DNA from 4 places in the Actinomadura scrupuli genome. Region 4 is predicted to be linked to each of the others. Evidence: riboswitches for the same ligand, from Rfam matches in the RefSeq annotation. Region 4 holds a riboswitch; each other region holds the start of a gene.
What was found. Region 4 has a riboswitch for cyclic di-AMP ahead of ACRYCC_RS28255 (C40 family peptidase). Riboswitches for the same ligand answer to the same signal wherever they lie in the genome.
Positions count from the first base shown of each region.

Region 1: another riboswitch for cyclic di-AMP. It lies ahead of ACRYCC_RS26730 (C40 family peptidase); the one in region 4 lies ahead of ACRYCC_RS28255 (C40 family peptidase).
Region 2: another riboswitch for cyclic di-AMP. It lies ahead of ACRYCC_RS21585 (CHAP domain-containing protein); the one in region 4 lies ahead of ACRYCC_RS28255 (C40 family peptidase).
Region 3: another riboswitch for cyclic di-AMP. It lies ahead of ACRYCC_RS09920 (CHAP domain-containing protein); the one in region 4 lies ahead of ACRYCC_RS28255 (C40 family peptidase).

Region 1 is NZ_JBPCCU010000006.1:220,793-228,170, forward strand. It holds gene ACRYCC_RS26715 (PAS domain-containing sensor histidine kinase) at 1-1,357, shown strand, start outside; gene ACRYCC_RS26720 (ATP-binding protein) at 1,661-2,158, shown strand; gene ACRYCC_RS26725 (arginine deiminase) at 2,224-3,420, opposite strand; cyclic di-AMP (ydaO/yuaA leader) riboswitch at 3,568-3,715, shown strand; gene ACRYCC_RS26730 (C40 family peptidase) at 3,730-4,746, shown strand; gene ACRYCC_RS26735 (MFS transporter) at 4,839-6,119, shown strand; gene ACRYCC_RS26740 (hypothetical protein) at 6,123-6,587, opposite strand; gene ACRYCC_RS26745 (response regulator) at 6,767-7,378, shown strand, end outside.
Region 2 is NZ_JBPCCU010000004.1:498,610-505,987, forward strand. It holds gene glgA (glycogen synthase) at 1-606, shown strand, start outside; gene ACRYCC_RS21580 (Crp/Fnr family transcriptional regulator) at 617-1,333, opposite strand; cyclic di-AMP (ydaO/yuaA leader) riboswitch at 1,747-1,886, shown strand; gene ACRYCC_RS21585 (CHAP domain-containing protein) at 1,897-2,598, shown strand; gene ACRYCC_RS21590 (rod shape-determining protein) at 2,880-3,887, shown strand; gene ACRYCC_RS21595 (PP2C family protein-serine/threonine phosphatase) at 4,104-5,966, shown strand; gene ACRYCC_RS21600 (chitosanase) at 5,969-6,901, opposite strand; gene ACRYCC_RS21605 (helix-turn-helix domain-containing protein) at 6,963-7,378, opposite strand, start outside.
Region 3 is NZ_JBPCCU010000002.1:481,161-488,538, forward strand. It holds gene ACRYCC_RS09900 (damage-control phosphatase ARMT1 family protein) at 1-520, opposite strand, end outside; gene ACRYCC_RS09905 (TetR/AcrR family transcriptional regulator) at 681-1,349, opposite strand; gene ACRYCC_RS09910 (cytochrome P450) at 1,445-2,656, shown strand; gene ACRYCC_RS09915 (NAD-dependent epimerase/dehydratase family protein) at 2,698-3,696, opposite strand; cyclic di-AMP (ydaO/yuaA leader) riboswitch at 3,901-4,108, shown strand; gene ACRYCC_RS09920 (CHAP domain-containing protein) at 4,110-5,129, shown strand; gene ACRYCC_RS09925 (amidohydrolase family protein) at 5,246-6,307, shown strand; gene ACRYCC_RS09930 (ABC transporter substrate-binding protein) at 6,452-7,378, shown strand, end outside.
Region 4 is NZ_JBPCCU010000006.1:567,844-575,221, reverse strand. It holds gene ACRYCC_RS28260 (winged helix-turn-helix transcriptional regulator) at 1-75, shown strand, start outside; gene ACRYCC_RS28255 (C40 family peptidase) at 465-1,496, opposite strand; cyclic di-AMP (ydaO/yuaA leader) riboswitch at 1,500-1,649, opposite strand; gene ACRYCC_RS28250 (BlaI/MecI/CopY family transcriptional regulator) at 1,976-2,383, shown strand; gene ACRYCC_RS28245 (C40 family peptidase) at 2,827-3,843, shown strand; gene ACRYCC_RS28240 (L,D-transpeptidase) at 4,126-5,310, shown strand; gene ACRYCC_RS28235 (hypothetical protein) at 5,464-5,646, opposite strand; gene ACRYCC_RS28230 (hypothetical protein) at 5,668-5,991, shown strand; gene ACRYCC_RS28225 (glutathione S-transferase C-terminal domain-containing protein) at 6,104-7,096, opposite strand.

The sequences.
Region 1 (7,378 bases), 350 kb from region 4:
CGGCGGCTTCGTCCGGATCGACGCGGAGAAGAACACCTTGCGGCTGGTCAGCATGCGCGGGCTGCCGGAGCACATGCGCGACGCCGTCGCGGAGCTACGGCCCAGCCTGGTCGGGGAGATCCTGCGCTCCGGCAAGACCGTGATGCTGGCCACCGGCAAGCGCCGGCTCGACGATCTCATCTGGGCCGAGCTGGACGGGCTGCACACCATCGCGCTGGGCCTGTCCTACGTGCAGAACCGTCCCTACGGGGCGCTGTACGCCCTGTTCGCCGGCCGCAAGGTCACCCACGTCGAGCTCGAACTGCTGGAGCTGTTCGCCGGCCATGCCGGGGTCGCGGTCAGCAACGCCGTGCAGTACAGCGAGGCGGTACGGCAGCGGGCGCACGAACGAGCGGTCATCGACGCCAGCGCCGACGGCATCGCCGTACTGGACCGGGCGGGCCTCGTCCAGCGCTGGAACCCGGCGGCGCACGCGCTCACCGGGGTGTCGGCTGAGAAGGCGATCGGACATGCCCTGCCGTTCCAGCAGCCGCAGCCCGGGGAGATGCTCACGATCGCCCTCGAATCGGGGATCTGGCTCAACGTGCTGTGCGCGGAGATCGAGGAGACCGACGAGCTGGTCATCGACTTCCGGGACGTCAGCGAGGCCAAGGCGCTGGAGGAGGCCAAGAACCTCTTCCTGGCCACCACCAGCCACGAGCTGCGGACCCCGATCACCGTCGTGCAGGGCTTCGCCAGCACCCTGGTCAACCGCTGGGACGAGCTGAGCGACCAGGATCGGCGCAGTGCCGTGGCGACCATCGCGGAGCGGGCCCGGTCGCTGGGGCGGCTGGTGGAGCATCTGCTGCTGGGCTCCCGGGCCGGGGCCGAGGAGCTCACCGTCACGATCGAGGAGTTCGAGCTGGGCCGGCTGCTGGAGGGGGCGGTGAGCGCCTTCCGGTCGCTGTCGGACAGGCACTGCGTGCGGTTGTCGGTCCAACCGCGGCTGCCGATGGTGAGCGGGGACTCGATGGCCACCGACATCATCCTGGGGCAGCTGCTGGAGAACGCCTTCAAGTACTCGCCCGACGGCGGCACGGTGTCGGTGCGGGCCTGGGCCGGGGAACGCGAGATCACGGTGACCGTGGAGGACGAGGGCGTCGGCATCGCGCCCGGCGACCATGAGCGGATCTTCGAACGGTTCGTGCAGGGCGAGGCGGGGGACCGCCGTCGTTTCGGCGGGGTGGGGCTCGGCCTCTACATCGTGAAAAAGCTAGCCGTCGCCCAAAATGGCGATATTTCGGCCCATTCTCGTCCTGAGGGCGGGACAGCCATGCGCTTGACGCTTCCCAGAGCCGCCGTGGAGGGCTCGGATTGAGCCGCCTCATGGTCGAGGTATGGCCTGGTCAAAGCGCCTACTGGCGTGGATGTGACAGACGGAACGCGCGTCCAAGGAGTACTCCGACGCACAGTGGATAGATCTTAACCGTCCGCTTCGCGCTACTTTCAGGGGGTGGTTGGCCGTGACCACTTGGTCAGTCACTCGTTGTGTAGATGGCTGGAGGATTCGTCCGGGTTTCCGGCCTGAAGTATGTGGGCATTTCGGTCGTACGGGAAGTCAAGGTCGTACAGGAAGTCACAGGCACGTGAGCAAGCTCGAGAACCGGCAGGGAGGTGGAGGGTGAGCGTGGTACTACTGCCACACGCGATGTCCAGTGTCGCCGTCGCCCGCAGGCACCTCAGTGCGGACCTGCTCTCATCCGGGACCCTCGAGTCCGTCGTCGATGACGCGACGGTGATCATCAGTGAGCTGCTGAGCAACGCGCTGCGCCACGCCCGCCCGCTGGAGACCGGCCAGATCCGGGTGGCCTGGTCCCGGCACGGTGACTCCATCGAGGTCGCGGTCAGTGACGGCGGGGCCGCCACCGAGCCGCGCCGCAGCCGTCCGACGCTGTCGTCGCTGGGCGGCCGGGGCCTGGCCATCGTCGAGACCCTGGCCGAGTGCTGGGGCGTCCGGCACGAGAACGGCGGCGGCACGACGGTCTGGGCCATTCTGCGGGTTCCGCACCGGGCCCAGCCGCCTTCGCTGAGCGGTACGGGTGCCCCGCCGGCGGTGGTCTCCGTCATTCCCGACGTATCCGCCACCCCCACCGTGAACCTGCTCAACCACACCCGCTAAGGTCGGCACAGCTCGGGCGCTGCCGTGCCCCCGTCGGCAGCGCCTGAGCGTCCAAAGTCCCCGTGTTACAAGGGGTCTCGCAAGATCGGGCAGGACATGCAGCGTGGGCCGCCACGGCCGCTGCCGAGTTCGCTTCCGCTGATCTGGATCACCTCGATGCCCTCCGCCTCCAGCCGGATGTTGGTCTCGACGTTCCGTTCGTAGGCCACCGCCAGCCGCGGCCCCACGGCCAGCGTGTTGTTGCCGTCGTCCCACTGCTCGCGTTCGGCGGTCACCGGGTCCAGGCCGGTGTCGATCACCTTCAGCCGCTCGATGCCCATCGCCGTCGCGGCGGCCTCCAGGAACGGCCGGGCCGGGGCGATCCGCAGTTCCCCGCCGTCGTCCGAGGTCACCGCATAGGCGATGAGCGAGTCCGCCACCGCCGGATACATCACGACCTTGTCGACGTCGACCATGGTGCAGACGGTGTCGAGGTGCATCGTCGCGCGGTCCTGGGCGATCGGCACCGCCAGCACGGTGTGCGCGAGGCTGGCCTCGAACACCCGCCGGGCCAGCCGCTCGACGCCCGCCGGAGTCGTACGCTCCCCGGTCCCCGCCGCCACTACTCCGGGCGCGAGCAGTAGCAGGTCACCGCCCTCGACATGCTCCAGCGTCCGGTCGTAGACGGTCTGGACCCCGGCGAACCGCGGATGATGGGCGTAGATCAGCTCGGTGAGCGCCGTCTCCCGGCGGCGGGCCGGCATGGCCAGGCTGGTCACCGCGACCCGGTCCCCGATCCAGGCGCTGGAGTCCCGGGTGAACAGCAGGTTCGGCAGCGGATCCACGATGAAGTCGTGCCGGTCCATCAGCTCGTACACCAGGCCGTGGCCGGGTTTGAGCTCCTCGTGCGCCAGGCCGCCGATGAGGACGTGGGCGAGGTCCTCGGGATGCAGGCCGCCCAGGTGACCCGCCACGGCGTGGCGGAGCTGGTCGCCCAGCCGGTGGTCGTCCAGCACCCCGGCGAGCGCCTTCTCCCGCGCGGACTCGTACTCCAGCACGTCCTGCAGGAGTTCGGCCACGTACAGCACCTCGACGTCGCGGTCCCGCAGCGCCTGCGCGAAGGCGTCGTGCTCGTCCCGGGCCCGGCCGACCCACGGGATGCCGTCGAAGAGCAGTTTGTCGTTGTTGCGGGGGGTGAGCCGCTTCAGCTCCGCCCCCGGCCTGTGCAGTAGCACGGTCCGTAGTCGTCCAACTTCGCTGCGTACGTCGTGCTGATGCGTCACATATGACAATTTACGAGATCCTGATGTAACGGTTGTGACACGGGTGCTTTGGGAGCTAACGTCATGCGCTGAGCACGATCGCTCCCCAGCCCCCCATCGGTGGCGGTGATCGGGCTCCCGCCGAGTTCCGACTCCACGGGTCGCCGCCCCCAGCGTGCGCCGCGCGGACGAGGAAGCCGGGGAACCACTCTTCCCTGGGGTGAATCGGCGCCTCCGGCCGTTCCGGAGCGCCGTAGGGCGCGACTTCCTCGCCCGAATCCGTCAGCTAACCCGGTAGGCGGCCGTGGAAGAGAGGGGCGTGCCACGAACGTGGCCACCGCAGACAGGGCGTTCAAACGCCGGACCTTGACGACCGTGGGCCTCACCCTCGCCACCCTGCTGGCGGTGCCGGCCATCGCAGTACCCGCCACCGCGGCGCCGGCCGAGCCCAAGCCGTCGCTGACGGTCGCCAAGCGCAAGCTCGACCAGCTGAACACCAAGGTCGGCATCCTCGTCCAGAAGTACGACCAGGCCCAGGCGACGCTGGCCCAGGCCAAGCACAAGCTCGCGGCGATGCAGAAGTCGGTGGCGGCCGAGCAGGCGACGTACAAGCGGCTGCACGGGTCGGTCGCCCAGATGGCGGCCTCGGCCTACAAGGCCAGCGACCCGACGTCGGTGGAGACGCTGCTGGCCGCGGATGATCCGTCCACCGTGCTGGACCAGGTGTCGATCTTCACCAAGCTCTCGACGGACCGGAGCTCGCGGCTCAGCCAGTTCGTCTCCTCGGCCCAGCGACTGACGTTCGCGCACGGCCAGGCACAGCAGGCCCTGGCCGACGTCAACCGGACGCTGGCCACGCTGCGGACCCAGAAGGCCCAGCTCGACAAGGACATCGCCCAGCAGATGAAGGCGGTCGCGGCCGCCGGCGGGATCCCGAAGAACGGCGACAGCACGCCGCGGCCCTACATAGGCCCCGCCACCGGCAAGGCGCTCAAGGCCCTGCAGTACGCCTTCTCCAAGCTCGGAAACCGGTACGTCTACGGGGCCACCGGGCCGACCACGTTCGACTGCTCCGGCCTCACCCTGCGGTCGTGGCAGGCCGCCGGGGTGTCGATCCCGCGCACCAGCCAGGCGCAGTACTCCTTCACCGCGAACAGCCGGATCTCCTTCGACAACCTGCAGCCCGGCGACCTGGTCTTCTTCTACCCGAGCATCCACCACGTCGGGATGTACGTCGGCAACGGGTTGATGATCCAGGCCCCGCAGACCGGTGACGTGGTCAAGATCTCCGACATCACCAAGGGCTCCTACCGGCAGAACTTCAAGGGCGGGGGACGGCTCACCTGACGGATGCGGCCGGCCGTGATCGCCCTCGGAAGCCGGGGACCATCCGGAAGACCGCCCCGTACCATGCGTGAATCGACAGATTTCCGCATGCGGTGCATTTCACCGCCGCCACCCTGCTGCGCGTCTCGGCCGAGGGAACCGGAACGGCGCTGGTCCTGCTGGTACAGGACCGGACCGGTCGCGCCGCGTCGAGCGGCTTCCTGCTGGCCGCGGTGCTGCTGCCCTACGTGGTGTCCGGTCCGATACTCGGCAACGCCCTGGACCGGGTCGGCCGCACGCGGCTCTTCGCGACCCTGCTGGCCGGGGGTTACGCCTGCGCGGTGGCGCTGCTGCTGGTCGTCGCCGGGGGCGTCCCGCTGCCGCTGGCCGTGCTCGCCGCGGCCGCCGTGGGATGCACCGAACCCATCGTGGTCGCGCTGACCAGCCTGCTCCCGCGCATCGTCTCCCGGCCCGGGCTGACCAGGGCGTACGGGCTGGAGTCGGCGAGCTACAACCTGGCGGGCATCGCCGGGCCGGGGCTCGTCGCGGGTACCGCCGCCTGGGCCGGACCGCAGACCGCCGCCGTCCTGGTCGTCGGCGCCGCGGTTCTCGGCACCCTGACCATGTCCTTCCTGTCGGTGTCCCCCTCCGTCGCGGAGCCGCCGTCCCCCGTCGAACCGCCCGCGCCCGCCGCGGAGACCGGGTACGACCCGCCGGCGGCGCAGTACAAGGATGCGCAGGCGGCGCGGGCCGGGGACGCGCCGGCGGCCGGGCTGAACATGATCACTGGCGGGATCGTGGTGCTGTTCCGCAACCCCACCCTGCGGGCCCTCACCGTCGGGAGCTCGGTGGCCTTTCTCGGCATGGGCGGCGTCCCCATCGTCGCGGTGCTGCTGGCCGGGCACGTCGGAGCGAGCGCCACAGCGGGCGGTCAGCTGCTGGCCGCCTTCGCGCTGGGGGCACTGGGCGGTTCGCTCGCCGCGGCCCGCTGGCTGTCCGCGCGGCGTGCCGAGTGGGTGGTGGTCACCGGACTGATCGCCTTCGGGATCACGCTGGCCGCCGCCGCGACCGCGACCACCCTGGCGTGGTGCACCCTCTGTTTCGCGCTCGCCGGGGCCTGCGACGGGCCGGCGTTCGCGGCGACGCTGACGCTGCGGCAGCGGGAGGCCCCGGCGGCCCGGCTGGGCCAGGTCAACACGACCGGCGGCAGCATGAAGCTGGGCGCGGCGGCGCTCGGCGCGGCGCTGACCGGTGCGCTGGCCGACCGGGCCGGCGCCGTCGGCCTGCTGGTCACGATGGCGGCCCTGCAGCTCGCCGGTGCCGTCAGCATGGCGTTCCTGCTCTCTCTCCGCTCCCGGCCGCGGACAGGCCCGGAAGCCGGTCCGACGAGCTGACGGTCACGACGGCCCCTCCGCGCCCGGACGGGTGCGGCCGTCGGCCCGTACCCGCCTGACCCGGGCCGCCACCACCAGGGCGGCGCTCAGCGGGGCGAGCAGATCCAGCGCCAGGTAGAACAGGTCCTGGTGGGCGTACCCCCGGGCGATGCCCAGCGGGTCCGGCGCCCGGTCACCGCCCAGCGCCGACAGCAGGTCGTAGGCGATGTCCCCGGCGAGCAGGCTCACCGCCGCCAGCACGGCGGCGGCCACCGGGACGACGGCACCCGCCGGCCGGGTCAGCAGCACGGGCAGCCCGGTGATGAAGCCGATCATCAGGCAGGCGAGCGCGGTGCCGGGCCAGCCGTGCGGCAGGTGGTGGGCGAACAGGTAGTCCTGCCCGATGCCGACGACGGTGGCGATGATCGCACCGGCCAGCACCGTGGCCAGCGCCGCCCTGGTACCGGTCACCTGGTCGTCCTCAGCCATCGGGGCTTTTCTACCGGATTGCCAGGTCCCACGCAGCCAAAATCACCACCCCTCGTGATCATGATCACGAAGGGGGTGGGGGTTCGTCGCGATGAGGGCCTGGCAGGGAGGTGCTTACGAGGTCGTGACGTTGGGGTGAGGGATCCTCTTTTCCGGGCATCGGGGCCTACCGTGGAGACGTGATCGAGGAGCCGGCCCAGGGGAACACCTCCGCGCCGGCGACGGGCGGCCCCGTCGCCGGCCGCATACTCGTGGTCGACGACGACCCCACCGTTGCCGAGGTGGTCGCCCGTTACCTCCTGCGGGACGGGCACGAGGTGGAGTGCGTGGCCGACGGGCGGCAGGCGCTGGACCGGGCGCTGGCCGATCCGCCTGACCTGGTCGTGCTGGACCTTATGCTCCCCGGCATGGGCGGGCTGGAGGTCTGCCGCCGGCTGCGGGAGACCTCACCGGTGCCGATCGTGATGCTCACCGCGCTGGGCCAGGAGACCGACCGGCTGGTCGGCCTGGAGACGGGCGCGGACGACTACGTGACCAAGCCGTTCAGCCCCCGGGAGCTGGCGCTGCGGGTGCGGTCGGTGCTGCGCCGGGCGGGCGGCTCGCTGACCCCCGCCGGGGCCGGAATGCTCACCGACGACGATCTGCGCGTGGACGTGGGCGCGCACGAGGTCCTCCTCGGCGGTGCCGCGCTGGCCCTGACCGCGCGGGAGTTCGACCTGCTGGCCTTCCTGCTGCGGCACCCCCGGCAGGCCTTCACCCGCGAGCAGTTGCTCGATCAGGTCTGGGGATGG
Region 2 (7,378 bases), on a different contig from region 4:
ATCGATCCAGACCGCCCGTCGGTGGTGTTCGTCGGGCGCATCACCCGGCAGAAGGGGCTGCCCCATCTGCTGCGGGCGGCGCTCGCCTTCGACCCGGCCGCCCAGCTGGTCCTGTGCGCCGGCGCCCCGGACACCCCTGAGATCGCCGCCGAGGTGGAGGCATCGGTCGAGCGGCTGCGCGCCGAGCGCGGCGGCGTGGTGTGGCTGAAGGAGATGCTGCCGCGCGACCGGCTGGTGCAGGTCCTCAGCCATGCGACGGTGTTCGTCTGCCCCTCGATCTACGAGCCGATGGGCATCGTCAACCTGGAGGCGATGGCGTGCGCGGCGCCGGTCGTGGCCACGGCCACCGGCGGCATCCCCGAGGTGGTCGCCGACGGGGAGACCGGTCTGCTGGTGCCGGTCGAGCAGGCCGCCGACGGCACGCCGCTGGACCCCGCCCGCTTCGCCGCCGACCTGGCCGACCGGGTCAACGCCGTGCTCGCCGATCCGGACCGGGCGGCCATGGGCCTGGCCGGCCGCCGGCGTGCCGTCGAGCACTTCTCCTGGACGGAGATCGCCCGGCGCACCCGGGACCTGTACGCCGGGCTGCTCGCCCCGGCCGGCTGAGGCCCGCCGCTCAGCGCGGCCCCGATCCGGCGGCGTAGTCGCGGACGCCCTGGAGATCGAGCACGGTGATCCTCTTCCACCCGGTGGTGACCAGGCCCCGCCTGCGCAGCTCGTGGAACCCCCGTGCCGCGGTCTCCCGCGAGGCGTCCACCCAGCTGCCCAGCTCGGTGTGCGAGAGCCGGGGCAGGATCTCGATGCCCTCCGGGCCCTGCTTCTGGTAGCGCAGGGACGTTTCGGCCAGATAGACGAGCAGATGGGCCAGCCGCCGCTTGCCGTCGGCCTCCGCGTGCCAGCGCAGCCGGTTGCCGAGCTCGTCCATGCGGCCGACGATCGTGGCGGTCAACGGCCACCAGCACCGTGGATGCTCGTCGAGCAGGCTGGTGAACCGGGAGGCCGGCACCGTGAGGGCCCTGATCTCGTCCAGCGCCTCCACGGTCGCCGTACGCGGCCTGCGGAACAGCGCGGAGATCTCCCCCACCACGTCACCGGGACCGCGCACGGCGAAGACCACCTGGCGCCCCGACGGGGTCGGGGAGGTGACCTTGGCCCAGCCGGACAGGATGATCACCACATTGGTCGACGAGGAGTCCCCCTCGAAGCACAGCGGCTCGGCGTGCGGGCGGAACTCACGCTCCCGGCCCGCGTCGCGCAGCGCGTCCCGCTCCGGTTCGTCGAGCGCGTCCCAGAAGCTCAGCTCGGTCATTCCTTCGGTGGATTCGTCCCCCACACATGTCTCCGTTTCCCGCGAGGCCTCCGGACGACAGATGCGGCGCTGATCCGGGGGAGTCTCCAGTGGACACGGTCGCGGAGGGCCGTGACAAGGCCTGGACGGGGGGTTCCGGCCCCTGGGCGGGTGCCCGTCCATGATCGTGGCCGGCGCGCGCCGAAGTGACCGCGCCGTGACGGCGACCATACCTGCGAGGGGAGAACATGACGATCGGCTCGTCGGTTTTGCGCCAGGTTTGCATCCGTCTTGGTGGTTTGATACCGTTATGTCTGGTTATGGCGATGCGCCCCATGTGTCGCCCAGATGGTCGTAGATCATCTCTTCGTCCGGACCCGTCTCCAGGGCCGTGACGCGCGCGTGACACCGATCCGCGCTCCCATACATGTCCATCGAAGGCCGGCTGCCTCTACAGCGGCCGTCTTCCGCCGAATCCGCATTCTGCGGAACCGGGAACCCACGTTTCAGGGGTGAATCGGCGTGCTCAGCGCGCCGTAGGGCTACTTCCATGCCCGAATCCGTCAGCTAACCCGGTAGGCGACCTGGAAGAAGAGGAGTCACGCTCAGTGACAAGCACGCACGCACAGTTCTTCTCATCCCTCACGAGCCGCGTCCAGTCCTTCAAGAGCCGCGTCACCTCGGGTGTCGTGGTGGGCGCCGTCGCGGTCGGGGCCGTCGTGGCCGGTTCCGCGGCCGTGTCCGCGTCCCCCGTCGACCAGTCCGTCCGGGCCGGGGCGCACTCCGCCGCGCAGCGCGCCGACGTCAACTCGGGGGCCCGGCTGGCCACCGCGGGCGCCGTCGTCAGCCTCGCCGAGAAGCAGGTCGGCATCAAGGCCGACGCGTCCGGCCAGACCAAGTTCCACCAGTGGTTCGAGTCCACGCCGGACGCCAAGCAGCTCGCCCGCCGCGACGGCGGGAACGTCAAGGACTACAAGGGCGCCGCCTGGTGCGACATGTTCGTCTCCTGGGTCGGCGCGCAGGCCGGTGTCAAGCACATGGGCCGGGACGCCTACACGGTCGCGCACGCCAAGTGGTTCCAGAAGACCCACCGGTGGGGCGAGAAGCCGACGCCGGGCGCCGTGGTGTTCTTCTCCTGGAACGGCGGCGGGACCGAGGGCATCGACCATGTCGGCCTGGTCGTCAAGGACAACCATGACGGCACCATCACCACCGTCGAGGGCAACACCAGCGGCGACGTCGTGGCGAAGAAGATCCGCCCCACCTCCGACGTCATCGGCTACGGGTACCCCGAGTACGCCGCCGGCTGACGACCGCAGTACCCCCGCCGCCCGAGCGGCCACAGGCCGGACCGCGCCCCCGCGCGGTCCGGCCTCGTCATGCCCGGCCCCCTTTCGCCCCGGCTCCCTTTCGCCCCGGCTCCCTTTCGCCCCGGCTCCCTCTCGCCCGGCCCCTCGTGCCCGGCCCCGGACGCCGCTCTTTGGCCGTTCTTGACGGGCGCCGAACGCTGACCGATTGTCCGCCCGGGTATGTCGTGTTATGACGCCGGTACTCCACTGGGGTCACTCGTCTGGCAGAAGGCTGGTCTCTCATGGGCAGCAAGCTGGCATTCTTGAGGTGTGACACCGCGGTCGATCTCGGTACCTCCAACACGTCCATTCATGTGCGCAACCGTGGGCTGGTGCTGAAGGAACCGTCCGTCGTGGCAATCAACAGCAGATCAGGCCGGATCATCGCGGTGGGTGCCGCGGCCAAGCAGATGATCGGCCGTGTTCCTGAGACGATCACCATGGTCCATCCCATCAGGGGTGGGGTGATCACGGATTTCGAGATCGCCACCCGGATGATGCGCCACTTTCTCCGGGTCGCCAACCGGCCGCCGAACTTCATCAAGCGCCATGTCGTCGTGGCGGTGCCGAGCGGCATCACGGCGGTGCAGCGGCGGGCCGTCCAGGAGGCCACCCACCTGGCCGGCGCCCGGCGCGTGCACATCATCGAGTCCCCGATGGCGGCGGCGATCGGCATGGGGCTCGTCGGCGCCGAGTCCGAGGCCGAGGGCATGATGGTGGTCAACGTCGGCGGCGGCACCACCGACGCCGCGATCATCTCGATGGGCGGCATCGTGGTGGCCCACGCGCTGCAGATCGGCGGTGACGACCTGGACCAGGCCATCGTCTCGTACGCGCGCAGGGAGCACGGCCTGGTGGTGGGTCTCGGGGCGGCCGAGGAGACCAAGATCGCGGCCGGATCGGCCTACCCGACCGGGAAGGAGAGGTCCACCTCGCTCCGCGGGCGGCACGCGATGACCGGCCTGCCGAAGATCGTCTCGATCTCGCAGGCGGAGATCTGCGAGGCGATCGCCGAACCCGTCGGCGCGATCGTCGACCTCGTCAAGAAGACGCTCTCGGAATGCCCGCCGGAGGTGTCGGGCGACCTGATGGACCAGGGAATGGCGCTCACCGGAGGCGGCGCGCTGCTGGACGGCCTGGAGGATCTCCTGCGGTCGGAGATCGGGATCCCGACCCATCTGGTGGACGACCCGCTGGGGTCGGTCGTGCTCGGCTCGGCCAAGTACGCGGAGGAACTCTCCGACGAATGACCATTAATTTACCTGCCAATGGTGTAAATTTAGGATATTACTCGGAATTGTCCGAATAGTGACAGGTTGAGGCGCGCGAGTTCTCATTTTGCCCTATATTGCATTGATGTGGGATGAGGTTTCCGCCAGGTCATTCTCCCCACATCACGCTGAGTTCCCGGGGGTGGGATGAGTTCTTCGGCTGCGACGGGCAGGGGGCCGAGCGCCGGTGGCGGGTTGAACGCGCCGGAACTGCTGGACCTGAGGGCCACCATGCGAGACCGGGCGGTGGTCGCCCAGGCCAGGGTGGTCCTCGCGGAGCGCCTGCGGTGTCATGTGGGCGAGGCGCTGCAGCATCTGATCTGGCTGGCCAGGGATCTCGACCTGGAACTGCCGGAGACGGCCGCGCTGGTCATCGCCGGCCGGCCGCCGGTGCTGGCCCCGGGCGACGACGAGGCCGCGGGGTCGCTGGTCATGGACACCGCGCGGCGGCTGGGCGAGGACCGCGCCGCCGCGCTGGAGGAGGTGCTGCGGCGGCTGGCCGTGGAGGACGCCGCGGGGGACGCGGAACTGCTCGCCGGGCTTCCCGACGACCCCGTGGCGCGGGGGGTGCTGGATGCGACCCAGGACTGCGCGAGCCGGCTCGTCCCGGTCCGGGACGTCGAGGGCCGGGTGATCGACTTTCTCAACGCGGCCCTCAACGAACGGGCCACCGACATCTTCGGCCGGGGGGCCGAGGAGCTCGTCGGCCACCGGCTGCTCCGCGTCGATCCCGGGACGGCGCTCAACGGGCTGTTCGAGTCCTACGTCCAGGTGCTGGAGACCGGCGAACCGTACGCCCGGGGGCCCTTCGTGTTCTCCACCGCGCAGAACGGGGTCGCCCGCTCGGCCCGGCTCAGCGTGCGCTGCGTACGGGTGCCCACCGGCGTCTGCGTCACCTGGCGCTACCACGACGAGGAGGACCGCGTCCGGCGCCGGCTGGAGCGCGCCGAGCGGCTGGCGCTGGTCGGCTTCGGCGAGTGGGACCTGGTCGCCGACGAGCAGACGTGGTCGCCGCAGATGCTCGCCAACTACGGCCGTACGCCCCAGGAGGGCCCGGTCCCGGTGGACGAGCTTCCGAAGATCGTCTTGCCGGAGGACCTGCCGCTGATGGAGGACAGCCTGCATACGCTGTTCAGCCGCCGCGAGCCGATCGAGCTGGAGCACCGGATCATGACCGCGGCGGGGGAGAACCGCCACCTGTGGATCTTCGCCGAGCCGGTGCTGGACGACTCCGGACGGCCGGTCGCCGTCAGCGTGATCTCGCAGGACATCACCCGCCGGCGCTACATCGAGGACGCGCTGGCCGAGACCCGCAAGGAGTTCCTCCGCCAGCAGGGCGAGACGGTGCGCGAGCGCCAGGTGACGCTCACCCTGCGGCGGGCCATCCTTCCCCCCGACCACGAGCTGGTCACCGTGCCGGGCCTCAAGGTGGCCGTCCGCAGCCTGGCCGCGGAGAGCCCCGCCCGGATCGGCGGCGACTGGTACGCGACCCGGGCCCTGCAGGACGGCCGTGCGCTGCTCGCGGTCGGGGACGCCGCCGGTCACGGCCTGGCGGCCACCGCCGCCATGGCCCGGATGCGCATGGGGCTGCTGGGGCTCGCCTACACGTGCGAGGACACCGCACGGCTCGCCGGCTGGCTCAACGCGCTGGTGAGCGACCTGGAGCCGGCGACCATCGGCACTGCGCTGCTGGCGCACTACAACCCCGCCACCCGGCTGATGGACTGGACCTGCGCGGGGCATCCGCCGCCGATCCTGCTCAGGGACGGGCACGCCGCCAGGATGGACATCGTCCCCGATCCCGTGCTGGGCTGCTGCCCCGAGGTGAGCTACTCGACGATGACCACCCAGCTGCTGAGCGGCGACCTGGTCCTGCTCTACACCGACGGGCTGATCGAACGCCGGGGCGCCGACCTCGACGAGCGGATCGGCCGGCTGGAGCAGATCATCGAGGATACGGCCGCCGAGCCGGACCAGGTGCTGGAGGCCGTGCTGGCCCGGATGGGCCACGACCGCAACGCCGACGACACCACCCTGTACGCCATCCGGGTGGAATGACCTCAGTCGGTGGGCGTGGTGATGGTCAGATCGTGGTTCCCGCCGATGTGCACCGGCGGGGTGAGCTGCCAGTTCCCCTGGTCGGCGAGCGCCTGCAGGGCCCGCGGCCGGCCGACCGCCCGGGGCCAGTCCGCCTGGCGGCCGGGAGTGCAGGGATGCTCGAGGTGCCGGATCCGGATGGTGTTGAACCGGCGCAGCCACGCCGCCTCGGGCACGCCGGTGGCGGGACCGCCCTTCATCGCCCGGTGGGTCTCGGAGGCGATCTTGAGCAACCCGTCGCAGGCGGCGCGGCCGGGGCCCATCATGAGCGCGGTGTCGAAGAGGATCTCCAGCCCGAGGGGGGTCGTGACGCCCTCGCGCCGGGCGACGTCGCGGGTGGGCACGAGATACGCCCGGTGACCCACGTCGAGCTGGATCCGCCGGAAGGCGGGGTCCAGGGCGGCCCGCTTCCAGTCCGCGACGAAGCGCGTGCCCAGGCCGGTGGTCCGGTCCGTACGGGCGTCCGCGAGCCGCTGGAGGGCCGGGGTGTGCCGCGCGAGGACGTTGCCGGGCGCGGCGGCGTTGTAGGCCTTCACCACCTCGAGCAGGTCGCCGTACTTGGTGCAGAACCCGATCCAGCCCGCGGTGAAGCCGCAGCCGTCGCGCTGGTCGGCGATGAAGCCGTACTGCGGCGTCACGCGGTCGTTCTCGAAGACGGCGGTGATGTCATGGATCATGATGAGCGCCCGCGCCCACGCGGCGGCCGTGTCGCCGGCCTGCGCCGCCGGGGTGGTACGGGGCGGGGTGGAGACGCCCGGGGTGGAGGTGCCCGGGGTCGTCGTCACGATGGGCGGTGCGGCCGGCTCCGCCGCGGAACCGGCCGGGGCGCCGCAGGCCGCGGCCGGGCCGGCCAGCAGGGCGCAGAGCAGGACGGCCGGTCCACCGCGAGAGCGCACGGCCGCCAGCCTAGAGGCCGGGGCCTGCCTTCAGCAGCGGAACGGCCGGACGGGCAGGGGCTCAGTGGGTGGCCGGCGCCGGGGCGTCGGCGGGCTTGGCCCGCTTCGGGTCTCCAGGGCCGAAGCTCAGCCGCAGCACCTGGCCGGAACGGCCGGGACGGCCCAGGTTCTTGCCGTTGACGGTCAGCTGGGTGGCCCCGGCGTCGTGCAGAGTCACCGTCAGGCGCTGCGGGCCGGTCCACGCCTGATGGCTGCGGGCCTGCACCTTCCCGTCGAAGAGCAGCTTGCCGGTGGCATCGTGGACGATCACCTGGCTGGTGCGCTTGGCGTACAGGCGGACCTCGACGTTGCGCAGCGGCGCCGCGGCCCGGTGCACCGGGGCCGCGGGCGTGCGGTGCGGCGTGCTCTTGACCGTCGTCGCGGGATGCGGGCGGCCGTGCGAGCCGCTGATGAGGGCGAAGATGGCGTATCCGATGA
Region 3 (7,378 bases), on a different contig from region 4:
CCCGGTTGCCCCACAGGGAGGCCAGCAGCTTGGCCTGGGCCTGCTCCTCGACGGGCAGCCGGAAGACCTGGTCCAGGGCGGCGAGGTCGGCCTCCAGCGCCGGGTCCCGCAGCTCGGCGGACTTCAGCGACTCGAACGGGTCCACCCAGAACCACGGGCCGGGCTCGAAGAACCCCACCGCCGCGAGCACCCGCCGGTAGAAGTAGCTCTCCCACCACAGGAACGGCACATCGGCCCACCGGCGGCCGAAGTGGTCGCGGCCCCACTCGTCCCAGGCGGCCCGATCGGGTGCGCCGTCGCCGAGCGGCTGCACCGTGCCGGTGAGCATCTCCTCCAGCAGGTCGGACAGTGCCCGGCGCTGGCCGGGTTCGTACGGGTGCGCGTCGCTGAACTGGCGGATGAGCTTGGGCGTGCGATCGCGCAGCACTCCCCAGGCGTAGCCGTCCGGATCGTTGCTGAGGAGCTCCGGGGCGTCCGGCAGTCGCACGGCGTCCTCGGCGTCCGCTCCTGGCAACGGCATGTGCGCCCTCCTCGTCCTCACCTGATGTCCCGGGTCCTCACCCGACCCGGGATGGGTCCTCACGTGCACACCCCCGACATCGGTGACCCTGATCGCCACGGTACCCGCGGGCCGCCGTGGCCCAGGCCTCTCAGGATCCGCTCCATGTGGCGATACGGCGTTATGTGGTGTTCCCGGCAGTGGGCCGGCTGGTCAGCGGGGTCCTGCCGATGGGCGCGGGTGCTCGGAGGGCGCCGACGATCATGAGGGTGAGGTTCTCGGTGAAGGCCTGGTCGTGGAGAAGGACGGGCGTGCCCTCGTCGAGCTGACGGGCGCGCTCGCCCAGCGCGCCGGCGAGCAGGCCTATGACGGTCGCCAGGCGTTCGAGCGCCAGCGGCCTGGGGAGCAGCTCTGTCACGGCGGACTCGAGCAGGCGCAGCTGGTCGAGCAGCGCGGTGCCGTCGAGGAGCGCGTGCGGGGCATGGCTGCGGATCCCGGCGTGTCCGGCGAGCTGGGCGATGATGCGCAGGAAGTTCCGGCCGTCGACGTCGCCCAGTTGCGCGGCCGTGGGCTCGACGATCGCCGCCACCAGGTCGTACAGGCTCCCGGTGCTCCCGAGCGCGTCGAGCCGCCACCGCCGGTCGGGCTCCATCCGGTCGATGTGCCGGGCGCAGATGGCGGCCAGCAGGCCCTCCCGGGAACCGAAGTGGTAATGCACGGCCGAGTCGTTGGACTGCCCAGCGAGCCGGACGATGTCCCGGGTCAGCGCGGCGTCGACGCCCTTGGTCGCGAACAGCCGGGCGCCCGCCCGCAGAAGTCTGTCCTTGGTGTCCCTTGCGTCCCTGGCCACCGGGCAATGATACTGGCCAATTAATAACGGCCGTCATTAGATCCCGGACGAGACACGCAGGCGAGATCGGCAGCGACGAGCAGGAGGTGCCGCGGGTGCCGCTCTATGATCCGTTCGATCCGTCCTTCCAGGACGATCCGTACCCGACCTACCGGGCGATGCGCGACGATCAGCCGGTCTACCGGCACGAGAAGCTCGGCTTCTGGGCGCTGTCCCGGTTCGGCGACATCTGGGACGCGATTCGCCGCCCGGAGGTGTTCTCCTCGGCCTCCGGGCTCACGTTCTACCCCGACGAGATCGGCACGCTGGGGCTCGCGCCCACCATCGTCATGCTCGATCCGCCCCGGCACACGCAGTTGCGCGCGCTGGTGGGCCACGGTTTCACCGCGCGCCGGGTCAGGGAGCTGGAGGACGGGGTGCGGGCCTTCGTGGTGGACCGCATCACCGAGATGGGCCGCAAGGCCGCCGACGGCGAGCCCGTCGACCTGCACCAGGACCTCTCCTCACCACTGCCGACCTTCGTGCTGGCCGGGCTGCTCGGCGTCCCGGGCACCGACCGGGACCGCTTCGATCCGTGGGTGCGCGCCCTGGTCGGCATCCAGGACGGCGGCTTCACCCTCGACGTGATCACCACGGCGATGGACGCGGTGGGGGAGATGTTCGGCTACTTCGGCGATCTGATCACGCGGCGCCGGGACGAGCCGGCCGACGACCTGATCAGCGCCCTGATCGCCGCGGAGATCGACGGCGAGCGGCTGACGGACTGGGACATCCTGGGCTTCTGCTTCGTCATCGTCGCCGGCGGCAACGACACCACCGGCAACCTCATCTCCCATGCCGTGATGCTGCTCGACCGCGACCACCGCCAGCGCGAACTGCTCGCCGGCGACCCCTCCCTCATCCCGAACGCGCTGCTGGAGTTCCTGCGGCTGGAGGGATCGGTCCAGTCGCTGGGCCGCACCACGACCGAGCCCGTCGAGATCCACGGGGTGCGGATCCCCGAGGGCGCCAAGGTCATGATGCTGTACGGCTCGGCCAACCGCGACGAGCGCGAGTTCGGGGCCACCGCGGACCGGCTCGACGTCACCCGCTCGATCCCCCGGCACCTCGGGTTCGCCGCCGGCCCGCACTTCTGCGTCGGCTCGCACCTCGCCCGGCTGCAGGCCCGGATCGCCCTGGAGGAGCTGCTCGCCCGCCAACCCGGCATCGGCGTGGACACCGGCCGGGCCACCCGGCTGGCCTCGGCGTTCACCCGCGGCTGGCAGAGCCTGCCCGCCACCGGCATCGTCCCGGCGGCGCGGGGCTGACCGCCCGGTGGAAGAGCGCTCCGGGCAGGGCCGGCGTGGCGTCAGCGTACGGCCTCGGCCAGCGCGGTCAGCGTCTGCCGGGTGGTGTACTCGGGGGCCCACCCGAGCCGCCGGCGGGCCTTGCGGGTGTCCATGAGCATCGGATGGCGTACGGCGTGGATCCACTCCGCCTCGGCCGGCAGCAGCGGCATGACCTCCACCATCCGCGAGGTGAGCCGGGCGAGCTCGTGCGGGACCGGGATCGCGTGGTCGCCGAGCGCGTGGGCCAGGTCGGTCACCGTGATCTCACCGTCCGCCGCCAGGTTGTACGCCCCGGGTGGCCCGGCGCCGACCACGGCCGCACGGACGGCCGCCGCGACGTCGTCGTGGTGGACCAGCTGGAAGGGCATACCGGGGTCGAGCAGCACGGGCCGCGGGAGGGGCACGGTGCCGAGCAGCCGGCGCACCGGTCCGGGCAGCCGCTCGGCGGCCCGCCGCCAGGGCAGGCTGCGCACCAGCAGCGTCGCCTCCGGGCCCGCCACGATGCACGGGCGCAGCACGTACACCTCGAGCTCGGGGGAGAAGGCGGTCACCTCGCCCAGCATGGTCTCGCAGGCCGCCTTCTGCTGGGAGTAGTAGTGCAGCTCGGAGCCGCGGACGGGCACGTCCTCGGTGATCGGCACCGGGTTGTCGGCGTGGTAGCCGTACGCCGCGAGCGAGGAGGTGTAGACGAGCCGGCTCGGCCGTGCCGCCGCCACCGTGGCCTCGAAGACGTTGCGGGAGCCCTGGAGGTTGATGTCGCCGGTCTGGTCCCGCGAGCCCAGGATCGCGAAGGCGAGATGGACCACCACGTCGGCGTCCGCGACGAGCTCGTCCACGGCCTTCCGGTCCAGCACGTCGCCCTGCCGGTACTCGGTCCTGTGCAGGCCCAGCGCGGCGGGGTCGAACGGCCGCCGGGCCATCCCCACGATGCGCGCCACCCGGTCGTCCCGTTCGAGAGCGCGTACCACCGGCATGCCGATCTCACCGGTCGGCCCGGTGACCGCGACTGTGAGCCCCACGTCCGACCTCCCGTGCCCGGGTCGCCATCTCGATAACAGAGAGAGTAACCTCCCGCGCCGCGGATTCGCTGGTGAGGACGGGTCGCGCCGCATACCAGAGGTGATCGACATATGCGTTCTCGTTACCCTTTCTTGACCTCCGTGTTTAACTTCACGTACATTGCGCCGAGATCGATCCGTGACCTATCTCGCGCTTCGAGAAGTACGTAACGACCGCCTAACCCTGAGACGCGGTGCGTCGAGGGGGCCGAGGACCCAATGGTCGGAGTTTCCGGGGCCGTTCCTGGCCGACTCCGTCGGGGTGAATCCGCCAGGTCGTCCGGACCGTCAGGTGCCGCGATGACGCGTGCGGTAGGGCGAACTCCTGGCCCGAACCCGTCAGCTAACCCGGTAGGCGGCACAAGGGGAGCCTTATGGATGCAGTGGGGCAGAAGCTGCTCGACGTCGCCAGGACGCAGCTCGGGTACACCGAAAAGGGCGACGGCTACACCAAGTTCGGCGACTGGTTCGCGAAGAACGTCGATGCCCAGCACGACTCGTACTTCGTGACGGCGCCCTGGTGCGACATGTTCATCGCCTGGGCCGCGGACAAGGCCGGGGTCGCCGGCTCCGTGGGCCAGTTCGCCTCGACCCAGGAGCACGCGGCCTGGTTCCAGCAGCAGCACGCCTGGGGCACCAAGCCGCAGCCGGGTGCGCTGGTGTTCTACTCCTGGTCGGGGTCGAAGAGCATCTCCGACATCGATCATGTCGGCCTGGTGGAGCGCGTCGAGGGCGGCACCCTGCACACCATCGAGGGCAACACCGAGGGTGTGCACCTCATGCGCCAGACCCGGGACACCGATGCGGTCGTCGGCTATGGCTACCCGGCCAAGGTGAAGGTCGCGGGCGCGTCCTCTCCCGTCGAGCAGTACGTCCCCCGGCACGCCGCGCCCGCGCCCTCGCTGGAGACGATCCTCAACGACGCCCCGCCCGCCGCGCGTACGGCCACCAAGGCGCTGTCCGCCGGGCACCACGAGAACGGCCCGCTCTCGGGCCACGAGGTGGCCCTCTCGGGGCTGGCGGCGGTGCTGCTGTGCGGCAGCCTGGCGCTGGCGGTCGGCAGGACCACCGCAGCCAAGGTGCCCGCCCCGCCGGCGGTACGGGTGCGCAAACGCGGCCGTCACCACCGGACGGCCCTGCCGGTGAGCCTGCCCGCCGAGATCACCGCGGCCGATCTGGACGCGGCCGAGGCCGGCACGGTCATGATGCCCGCGCTCACCCTGGCCGCCGCGGCCGAGGCCGAGGACCGCGCCTTCTGGGGCAAGATCGCGGAGTTCGAGGACGACCAGGAGCTGGCGTTCTGGAACGACCTGCACGCCGCCGTCGGCCGTCCGGCCGAGACCCCCGGCGCCCTCGGCGGCGCGTACGTCCCGGACCGGTCGTACGCGAGCTGACGGCGCGCACCTCCCGGACCGCTCGTACACCGCTCGTACACCCGGGACGGCTCGTACGCGAGCCCACCCCGGCGTAGCGATCGCATTCGATCATTACGCGTGATTGAATCTGCACGATGACCGCTGAAGCGCTGCGCGAGCTCCGGCTGCGCGACTACACCCCGCGTTCGCAGGCCCGGGTGGAGGTGACGCAGGTCCCCGCCGCCGCCTATCCCTGCATCGACGTGCACAACCATCTGGGCCGCTGGCTGTCGTCCGACGGTGACTGGCCGATCGCCGATGTCCCGGCGCTCGTCGCGATGATGGACGAATGCCGGGTCGAGGCGATCGTCAACCTCGACGGCCGGTGGGGCGGTGAGCTGGGCGACAACCTCGCCCGCTACGACGCCGCGCACCCGGGCCGGTTCTACACCTTCTGCCAGCTCGACTGGCGGGCGCTCGCCGAGCCGGACGGCGTGCCCCGGCTGGTCCGGGAGCTGCGCGAGGCCGCGTCGCGCGGGGCGCGCGGGCTGAAGGTCTGGAAGGACCTCGGCCTGCACCACCGTGACGCGGACGCAAACCTGGTGCTGCCCGGCGATCCCCGGCTGGCGCCGGTCTGGCAGGCGTGCGCGGACCTCCGGCTGCCGGTGCTGATCCACAGCGCCGATCCGGTGGCCTTCTTCGAGCCGCTCGACCCGTGCAACGAGCGGCTGGAAGAGCTGATCGAGCATCCGGACTGGTGGTTCGGCGACACCGGCCGTTTTCCCGCCTTCGCCCGGCTGATCGGCTCACTGGAGGCGCTGGTCGCGGCGCATCCGGGCACCACCTTCATCGGCGCGCACGTGGGCTGCAACGCCGAGGATCTCGGCTGGGTCGACCGGATGCTCACCACCTACCCGAACTTCCACATCGACCTGGGCGCCCGGATGGCCGAGCTCGGCCGCCGGCCACGGGCCGCGGCGGCGCTCATCGTGCGGCATCCGGAGCGGGTCCTGTTCGGCACCGATGCCTTTCCTCCTGCTTCGGAGGATTATCGGCTCTGGTTTCGGTTCCTGGAGTCCGCGGACGAGGCCTTCTCCTATGCTCCGGGGGCGGAGATCCCTCCGCAGGGGCGCTGGCACGTACAGGCGCTCGACCTGCCGCCCGCAGTACTGCCCCCGCTGTACGCGGTGAACGCTCGCCGGTTGCTCGGACTCTGACAGCCCGTCATCTGGCGTTTTCTTCGCATTATGCCTTGTTCGATGATTGTTTCTGATCTAAAGTCCCCAACAACAATCGTTAACGAGCACAGGACCCGGGCGTGGGGCACTCGGGTGCACCGCTCCGCAGAGGGAGTCGTCAAGATGCGCGCAACACCACAACGGGCCGGCCGGCGGATCGGCGAACGGATCGCGGCCACCACGGTAGCGCTGGCACTCGGGACCGTGGCGGGCTGTTCGGGTGGTTCGGATGACTCGGGCGGAACGGCGAAGTCGAAGGACGCCGTGATCGTGTGGCACGGTTACACCGAGGTCGAGGCGAAGGCGTTCACGGACCTGGGCCTGGAATGGAACAAGGCCCACCCAGACCAGAAGGTGAACCTGACCTTCGGCGGCAGCAACGACGACGTACTCAAGAAGACGCTGGCGTCCTTCGTCTCCGGCAAGGCCCCCGGCATCGCCTACCAGTACGGCTCGTCGATCAACACGCTCTCCAAGCGGTCCCAGACCCAGGACCTCACCTCGCTGGTGAAGAGCAGCCCGGACTTCCAGTGGGACGACTTCTTCGTGGCCGTGCAGCAGGCCGCCACCACGCCGGACGGCAAGATCTACGGTGTCCCCGCGCTGGTGGACAACCTCGCGCTGGTCTACAACAAGAAGCTCTTCGACGCCGCCGGCCTGTCCTACCCGACGCCCGACTGGACGTGGACCGACTTCCAGAACGCGGCGCGCAAGCTGACCGACCCCGCCAAGAAGCAGTACGGCTGGTCGTATGTCAACGACGGTTCGGAGGACACCGTCTGGCGGTACATCGCCATGCTGTGGCAGGCGGGTGGCGACCTGCTGAGCCCGGACGGCAAGAAGTCCGCTTTCGACTCCCCGGCCGGGCTGGCCGCCATGCAGCTGCTGCACGACATGGCGGTGACCGACCGCTCGGTCTACCTGGAGACCGGCGACGGGCAGTACCAGAACCTCTTCAACTCCGGCAAGATCGGCATGCTCTGGACCGGGCCCTGGGACCTGTCCACGATCAACAAGGACATCTCGTACGGCGCGCAGGTCCTGCCCGCC
Region 4 (7,378 bases):
ATCAATGCCGTCCTGAACTCCCGCGACGCCTACGACGCCCGGGCCGCCCAGGAGATACAGCCAGTCACGGCCTGACCGCCTCCGGCTCGTCAGTGCCCGGTCGGCCTCTGACTGGTCACCGAGATCCAGCCCGGCTTGTTCACCCTGCGCCACCAGCAGCCCACCATCGCAGCTCAGCTCAGAACACCAAGTCCAGCGATCCACAACTCTTGACAATTACTCGCTGTCGGCCGGGATCGGGTCACTGCGTTCCTCAGCAGGAACGGTGCGAACCTCGCGTACGAAGCTTGGGGAGCGGCGTTCGAAGGCCCTGGGCTAGGCAGCCGGTGAGCCGGTGAGCCCTGGGTTCCGGTTGGCCGGCCCCTCATGGTGCTGCTGACGATGGACCCCGAGACCACCGTGTACGTGCTGGGTCGGGCGGCCGACGTTGGGACTATGGTCAGCTTCCTCATCAGTGGCCGACATCAGCCAACGCGTACGCCACCGGCGAATGGCCGACCTTCGATGGAACTGGTCTTCACAACGTCGCCGGTCTGCGGAGCGTGGACCATCTTGCCGTTACCGATGTACATGCCCATGTGATGCAGGTCAGAGTAAAAGAACACCAGGTCACCCGGCCTGAGCTGCGCCTTGGTGACACGTACGCCCGAATTGAACTGGTCGCCCGTGTAGTGCGGCAGGCTGACACCGACCTGCGCGTAGGCGTAGAGCGTCAGCCCTGAGCAGTCGAAGCCCTTGATGTTCGCGCCTTGCGCGATGCCGTAGCTGGGGCCCTTGGCATTGCCACCGCCCCAGGAGTACGGAGTACCAAGCCTGGCCAGGGCCGCCCGTACGGCGCCCAACGCCTTGGCCGACGCCCCGCCCGGGGCAACGTTCGGTGCCGGGCCGCCAACAACACCGGTCGTCGATTCGCCGAGCTTGCCCTTGACCTTCTTCAGCTCAGTACGCAAAGTCTGAAGCTTCTGCTCAGCCTGCTTACCGAGCGTGTTCACGCGCTCGGCCCGGTCCTGCGCGGCCTTCTGCGCCCGCGACGTGGCCTGCAAAGTCTGGAACAGTACCCGGACCTGGTCGCTGCCCTTCGAGGTGAAGTAGTTGAGGGTCGCCGACTGGTCGAGCATCTTTTGGGGGTCCCGGGAGGCTGCAAGCTGTACCGCGGGATCCAGGCCACCGTTCTTGTATCTCTCCGCGGCCAGTTGGGCGACCTTCACCCGCACCGTTTCCAGATTCTGCTGCTGGCTCCTAGCATTGTCCGCGGCGATCTTCGAGGCTCTCTGGGCCTGCTTGAGGCGGACCTGCAGCCCGTTGTACTGCTCGGTCAACTTCTCGAGCTGATCGGCTAGCTGTTTCTCTTTGGCGGTCAGCTCCTTGCGAGAGGGTTTGGGCTCGGCGTCCGCCGATACCGCCGGAAGGAAACCGACCAATGAGACGGCGATGACGGCGGCTGAGGTCCACCTGGCCACCGCGTGAGATGCGGTTCGGTGCAGTTGTCGATCCACGCAAGGCCCTCTCCCATGCCGCCTACCGGGTTAGCCGACGGGTTCGGGCCAGAGTCGCCCTACCGCTCGTCATCGGGCGGATTCGCCCCAGGTGACACTGGGTCCCCGGTTCCCTTGAGCGGTGAGGCTCTCAGGATTCGGCGGTGCCATCGCTGCTCCCGACGAGAGCACGGAGCGATGTCTCCTACAGAACATAGGAGGATGGGCTCCGTTACGCCACTAATGTGGGCAAAACCCGCGAATCTAGCGCTTGACGTCCAGGGAGCCCGTCACGGGATCATGGGCCCACTGAAGGGCCCGTAGCAGCCATCGGATCGGTCGTCCAGGGCAGCAGCAAGCACGCAGCGGACTCGAAGCAAGTTCGGCAATGGCTGCAGCCGCAACCACCGATCCGTTCTACTACATTGGATGGGATCTCAGGTCCTGCAGGGGCCGGAGCGCTGGCCGGCCGGGCGGCAGGGCGAGGGGTGGCGGGGAGCATGACGAGCAAGGGTGTGCTTGAGCGCCTGATCATGGATGTGCTCTGGGCCGCGGAGAGGCCGTTGTTGATCCGCGAGCTGAGAGAACGTGTCAACGCCCGGGGAGATCGGGCTCTGGCCTATACAACCGTTCAGACGGTGGCCGACCGGCTGGTGAGCAAGGAACTGCTCGTCAGGACCCCGGAAGGTAACGCATACAGGTACGGCCCGGCCCAGAGGCGTGAAGACCATGTGGCGTCGCTGATGCTGGAGGCCCTGTCCGTGTTGCCTGATCATGGCCCCGCGCTGACCCGGTTCGCGCAAGGCATCGATCCGGCAGACGCGCATCGGCTGCTAGAAGCTCTGTCCCAACGAGCTCTTGGTGCTTTGAGCTCGTCCGACAAACCGGATGCCGACTCCTCCGCCTGAATACGGCAGCACCTCCGGACACTCGCGGTCACAGCCTTGCGTGGATGAGCGCAGCGCTGTCTGCCGTCACGCCATCCGTGATAGTGGCTGGCTGGTCACCGCGATAGCCGTGACCTGCTAATCCACCCCTGGATGAGCCTGTTCAGTGGTACGCCCGCCCCAGCACCGGCTAGCGCCCAAGCCTCCTACAATGCATAGTAGACACCCTGGAAATCGGCAGATTGCGCGAAGAGGGAGCGCTGGGCCGCACGTGATGAGGGAGGGCTGCTGTGCAGAGGCCAAGCCATCGCGTGTTGCCGACGGTGATCGGTGTCGCACTAGTGACGACATTGGTCGCCAACGTGGCCGTCGTACTCGCTCACAATTCGAGACCCTCGACGCCGCACGACAGGAATGCACGGTACATCGCCGCCGCCCAAGAATCCCGGATATCGTCACCCGTCGTGGCGCCCCTGCGGCATCGCCTGATGCCCCATCTGCTGGTCGCGGCAGCCAGCGCGCTCCCGTCCGACCTCGCAGGCAGAGTGCGCCAGGTCAAAGGAGTGCGGGCCGTCGAGATCGTCGATGCGGCGCAGGCGCTCGTCGCGGGCAAACGCGTCGGGTTGCTCGGTGTCGAACCCTCGAGTTTCCGTGGCTATACGCCTAAGCCCACGGCCGAATCCGATGGGCTGTGGCGCAACATCTCCGATGGAGACATCGCGATCTCCTTCACTATGGGCACCGATGGCGGCGTACAACTCGGAAGTCAGGTGACAGTCGGCGGCAGCCAGCGACGGACCCAGGCTCGAGTAGGCGCATACGCCACGATGGGGATCGCAGATGTCGAAGCCGTGGTCTCCCACAGGACGGCGCAAAGCCTCGGGCTGCCGAGCGGCAACGCCCTGCTCATCAGTGCACCCAAGACCGACTTGGCCAAGCTGAGCCGCCAACTGCGCGGTGTACTGCCACGTCAGGCAAGAGCGGTGACTCTCAGCCCGAAGATCGAACCCCTAAGAGCCGGGGCAGTCCCGGAGAGCGGCAGAGGCATGCTGCCGACCGCTCGTGGACAGGTACTCACAGCAGAACAGGTCCAAGTAGCGATAGGCGCCGCGCAGTCGAAGCTCGGGATGCCTTACGTCTGGGGCGGTGAGTCCGATGCCGAAGGGGGATACGACTGCTCAGGCATCCTGCAGTATGCCTTTGGCAGGGCCGGGGTGCGGCTGCCGCGCGTGGCCGCCGACCAGGCCCGAGCCGGATGGATCATCCCGTTCGGTAAGGCCCAGCCTGGTGACCTGCTCATCTGGGCTCACGACCCGACGGCTCCGGGCCGCATCTCGCACATCGCGCTGTATCTCGGTGATGGAAGGATGCTCACCGCGCCGCACAGGGGCGCCGTCGTGCGGATTCAGCCGGTGTACTTCCAGAACTTCAAGGGCGCCGTACGCATCAATCCCCGGCAGGCCGCCGGCATCGCCGGCTGACAGATGACAAACCCTCACCGAGGGTTTCGCCAGCGCTCACGTCCTCGAACCCCCTCCCACCTACCTGACGTAGGAGAGTAGGCGGTCCGCGACTCTGGGCGAAAACGTCGGATCTTCCAGCTCAGGCGGCGAATACAGCCCACATGCCATGATTCGCTGAGGTTCCTGAGTGCAAGTCTCCTACAATGCATAGGAGTTTGGTCTCCCGTCGCAGGGTGGAGAACGTATATGCCGCATGAGCCTGGATCGATACGCACTGGTGGCGGCTGGAGGGCTGCCGGGGTGTTCGCCGCCGTCGGCTTGCTCGTGGTGGCGTGCCAGAGCAGCGAGGGCGCCGGCCGTAAGCCGCGGGCCGGCATCAGCTCGCCTATGGCGCCCACTGCGAACGTCTCGATCACGCCCGCGGACGGGACCGGGCAAGCACGTCCGGATAAGGGGATTTCGGTGACGGCGGCAGCCGGACCGCTCGGCACAGTCCAGGTCACAGTCAACGGGGTCAGAGCCGAGGGAGAGCTCACCGCGGATGGGACGCGATGGCAGTCGCGGTGGCCGCTCGCCCCAGGCAAGACCTACCAGGTAACCGCCACGGCAACCGGCGAGGGCGGGAAGGTGACGACCCTTACCAGCCAATTCACCACCACGCGTGCGCAGCAGACCATCAGCGCCTCAGTCACCGGTCCCGCCGACGGCGCCAGGGTGGGCGTGGGGATGCCGATCATCCTCAACTTCAGCCAGCCGGTCTACAACAGGGCCGAGATCGAGCGCGCACTCGAGGTCCAGGCATCTACGCGCGTCGAGGGTGCCTGGCGGTGGATGGGCGATCAGCAGGTGATCTTCCGGCCACGGACGTACTGGCCCACCGGCGAACGGGTGACCCTGATCGCGCATCTGAACGGCGCCCGGGCGGCAAAGAACGTGTATGGGACGAAGGACCTTCGACTGCGTTTCACAGTCGGTGACGCCCTAATCAGCACGGTCAACACCAAGAACTACACCATGACCGTGCGGCGTAACGGCAAATTGATCCGCAAGATGCCGATCAGCGCCGGCAAGGCCACCGAACGCCGCTTCACCACCACCAATGGCATCCACGTTGTGAGCGAGAAGGTCTCGCCTGTCGTCTTCGACTCCGCAACGGTAGGCATCCCTAAAGGCGATCCGGCGTACTACAAAATCAAGGGGTACTGGGCGGTTCGGATCAGTGACAGCGGCGAGTACGCCCACTCCGCCCCCTGGTCCGTTCCCGACCAAGGCAAGCGTAACGTCAGCCATGGCTGCGTCAACGTGGGCCCGGCGAACGCCAAGTGGTTCTACCAGCTGAGCCGGCCAGGCGACGTCGTCATCGTCACCGGCACCAACCGCCAACTCGAACCGGACAACGGCTGGGGCTACTGGCAACTCTCTTGGAAAGAATGGGCCTCCGGTAGCGCTCTGAAACGCTCACTCACCACCAACCCGACAATCTGAGACACCACCATCGCACGAACGAGAGGGGCGAGGCGCACGGTCATTACGCTAGCCACCAGGCTAATGTGTGCGCATCAGCAGGGGGTTACATCGGCCGGGCCGGGCGGACAAGCTGGACTTCGGCGAAAAGATGGAATGGGACGTCCTTCCCATTCACATTTCGTCGGGGGTCTTGATGTTCCGGCGGCGGATGCCGAGGCGGACCAGGACGATGAGCGCGACTTTTAGCACGACGATGGCCAGGACGGCGTTGGTGGCCAAGCCGCTCCACTGCGAGTCCGCCAGGATGGTGCCGGCCGGCCCCAGGTGCAGGGCGACGACTAGAAGCACAGCCACCGCGAGGACGATCGTCTGGAGGTGGGCCGGAACGCCGCACAACGGCTGGAGGCGGTCCTGGAGGCGTTCGCAGCGATCTCCCACCATCGGCACGACACCGACCTCGCGGCGGTGCTCCACCGCGGCGCGCACGTCAACCACGCCCACCAGCGCCTGCACATGTTCGTCCAGGAGCTGGTGGCCGACGCGGCGGCGGCCGGAGCCGTGCGCGCGGACCTGCCAGCTGACGAACTCGCCACTTTCTGCCTGCACGCCCTCACTGCCGCCGGCAGCCTGCCGACCCAAGCCGCAGTTCACCGACTCGTCCAAGTCGTCCTGACCGCGCTCATGAGAGATCAGCTCTAGGTCTCACGGCTTCAGGTGGTCCCACGCCCGCAGGAGAGAACCTTGACGGTTTCCGGAGATGCATGGTTATGGGGCATAGGCGGCGCCGAGGAAAGTGACACCCGGCGAACGCTCATCCGAGTTTTTCGCGGCCGTGCGGAGCGTCCCAGTCGGCCTGGTGAGGTTCGACCGCGATCCGCCACGGGGAGTCGTTGAGAAAGCTCGGCTTGGGCTCGTCGATGAAGTGGGCGAAGGAGTCGAAGTCTGTGGTGTCCCGGAACGCGGGCGTCTGATAGAGGTCGCGAGCGTAGGCCCATAGATAAGGGAAATCCACCAGCCGCCGCTCGCTGACCTTGGCGAGCGGGTTGTAGCCGAGGTCGAAGCGGGCCAGTGTTACCCACAGCCGCACATCGGCCTCGGTGATCTGGGCGCCGAACAGGAACCGGCGGTCGGCCAGCCGCTCGTCCAACTGCTCGAAGGTGGCGAGCAGCCGGTACCGCAACCTCTCGTACTCCTCCTGCGTGGTGGCCCCGGCGACCCGGTAGGTGCCGTTGTTGACGGTTTCGTACACCTGCTCGTTGAGCGCGTCGATTTGCGGGCGCAGTGCCTCCGGGTAGAGGTCCAGGTCGTTGCCCCACGCGTTGAAGGCCACACCCAGATCGATGGTGATATCGGGGAAATTGTTGCTGACGATCTTCCCTGTGGTGCGGTCCCACAGCGTCGGCACCGAGATGTGTCCCCGGTAACCCGGTTCGGTCGCCTCGTACGCCTCCCGCAGGAAGCGAAAACCGTTGACCGGGTCGGCGCCACGCCGCTCCCGGAACGCCCAGCCGCGCGAGTCGCGCACGTCGTCGACGTACGACAGGGAGACGACGTCGTCCAGACCCTTGACGGAACGGACGATCGCCGTGCGCTGCGCCCACGGGCAGAACCAGCCGACGTACAGGTGGTAACGGCCCCGCTCGGCCCGAAAACCGCTGGAGCCGTCTGCGGTGATCCGGCCCTGGAAGGGGTATACAGGCCGATTGAAGCCCTTGCCGCGCTCGAATCCGTTGCCGGGACCGTACTCCCCGTAGGTGTCGTAGTCCACGGGAGCCGCGTAGGGAGACTCGGTGGATTGTGTCATCGGTTCCACTCCTCGATAGGTGGGTGTCAACCCAGGATGCGCGCCATGCCGGAGCCCCCGGCGAGCGGGGCTCCTGCAGCGAACGGAGGGAGTCTGACGCGATTTTCCTATCTTACCGGTATGAAAAATTGACTACCGGTGCAAACCTCAGTGCTGTGAGCAGCGAACCCCTGACCATCGTCGTGGTGGGAGCCGGCCCCGGCGGCACGGTCATGGTCGATCGCCTGACCGCGAACGCGCCTGCCAGGTGTCCCACAGTTCGAGATCATGACGAACATCCTG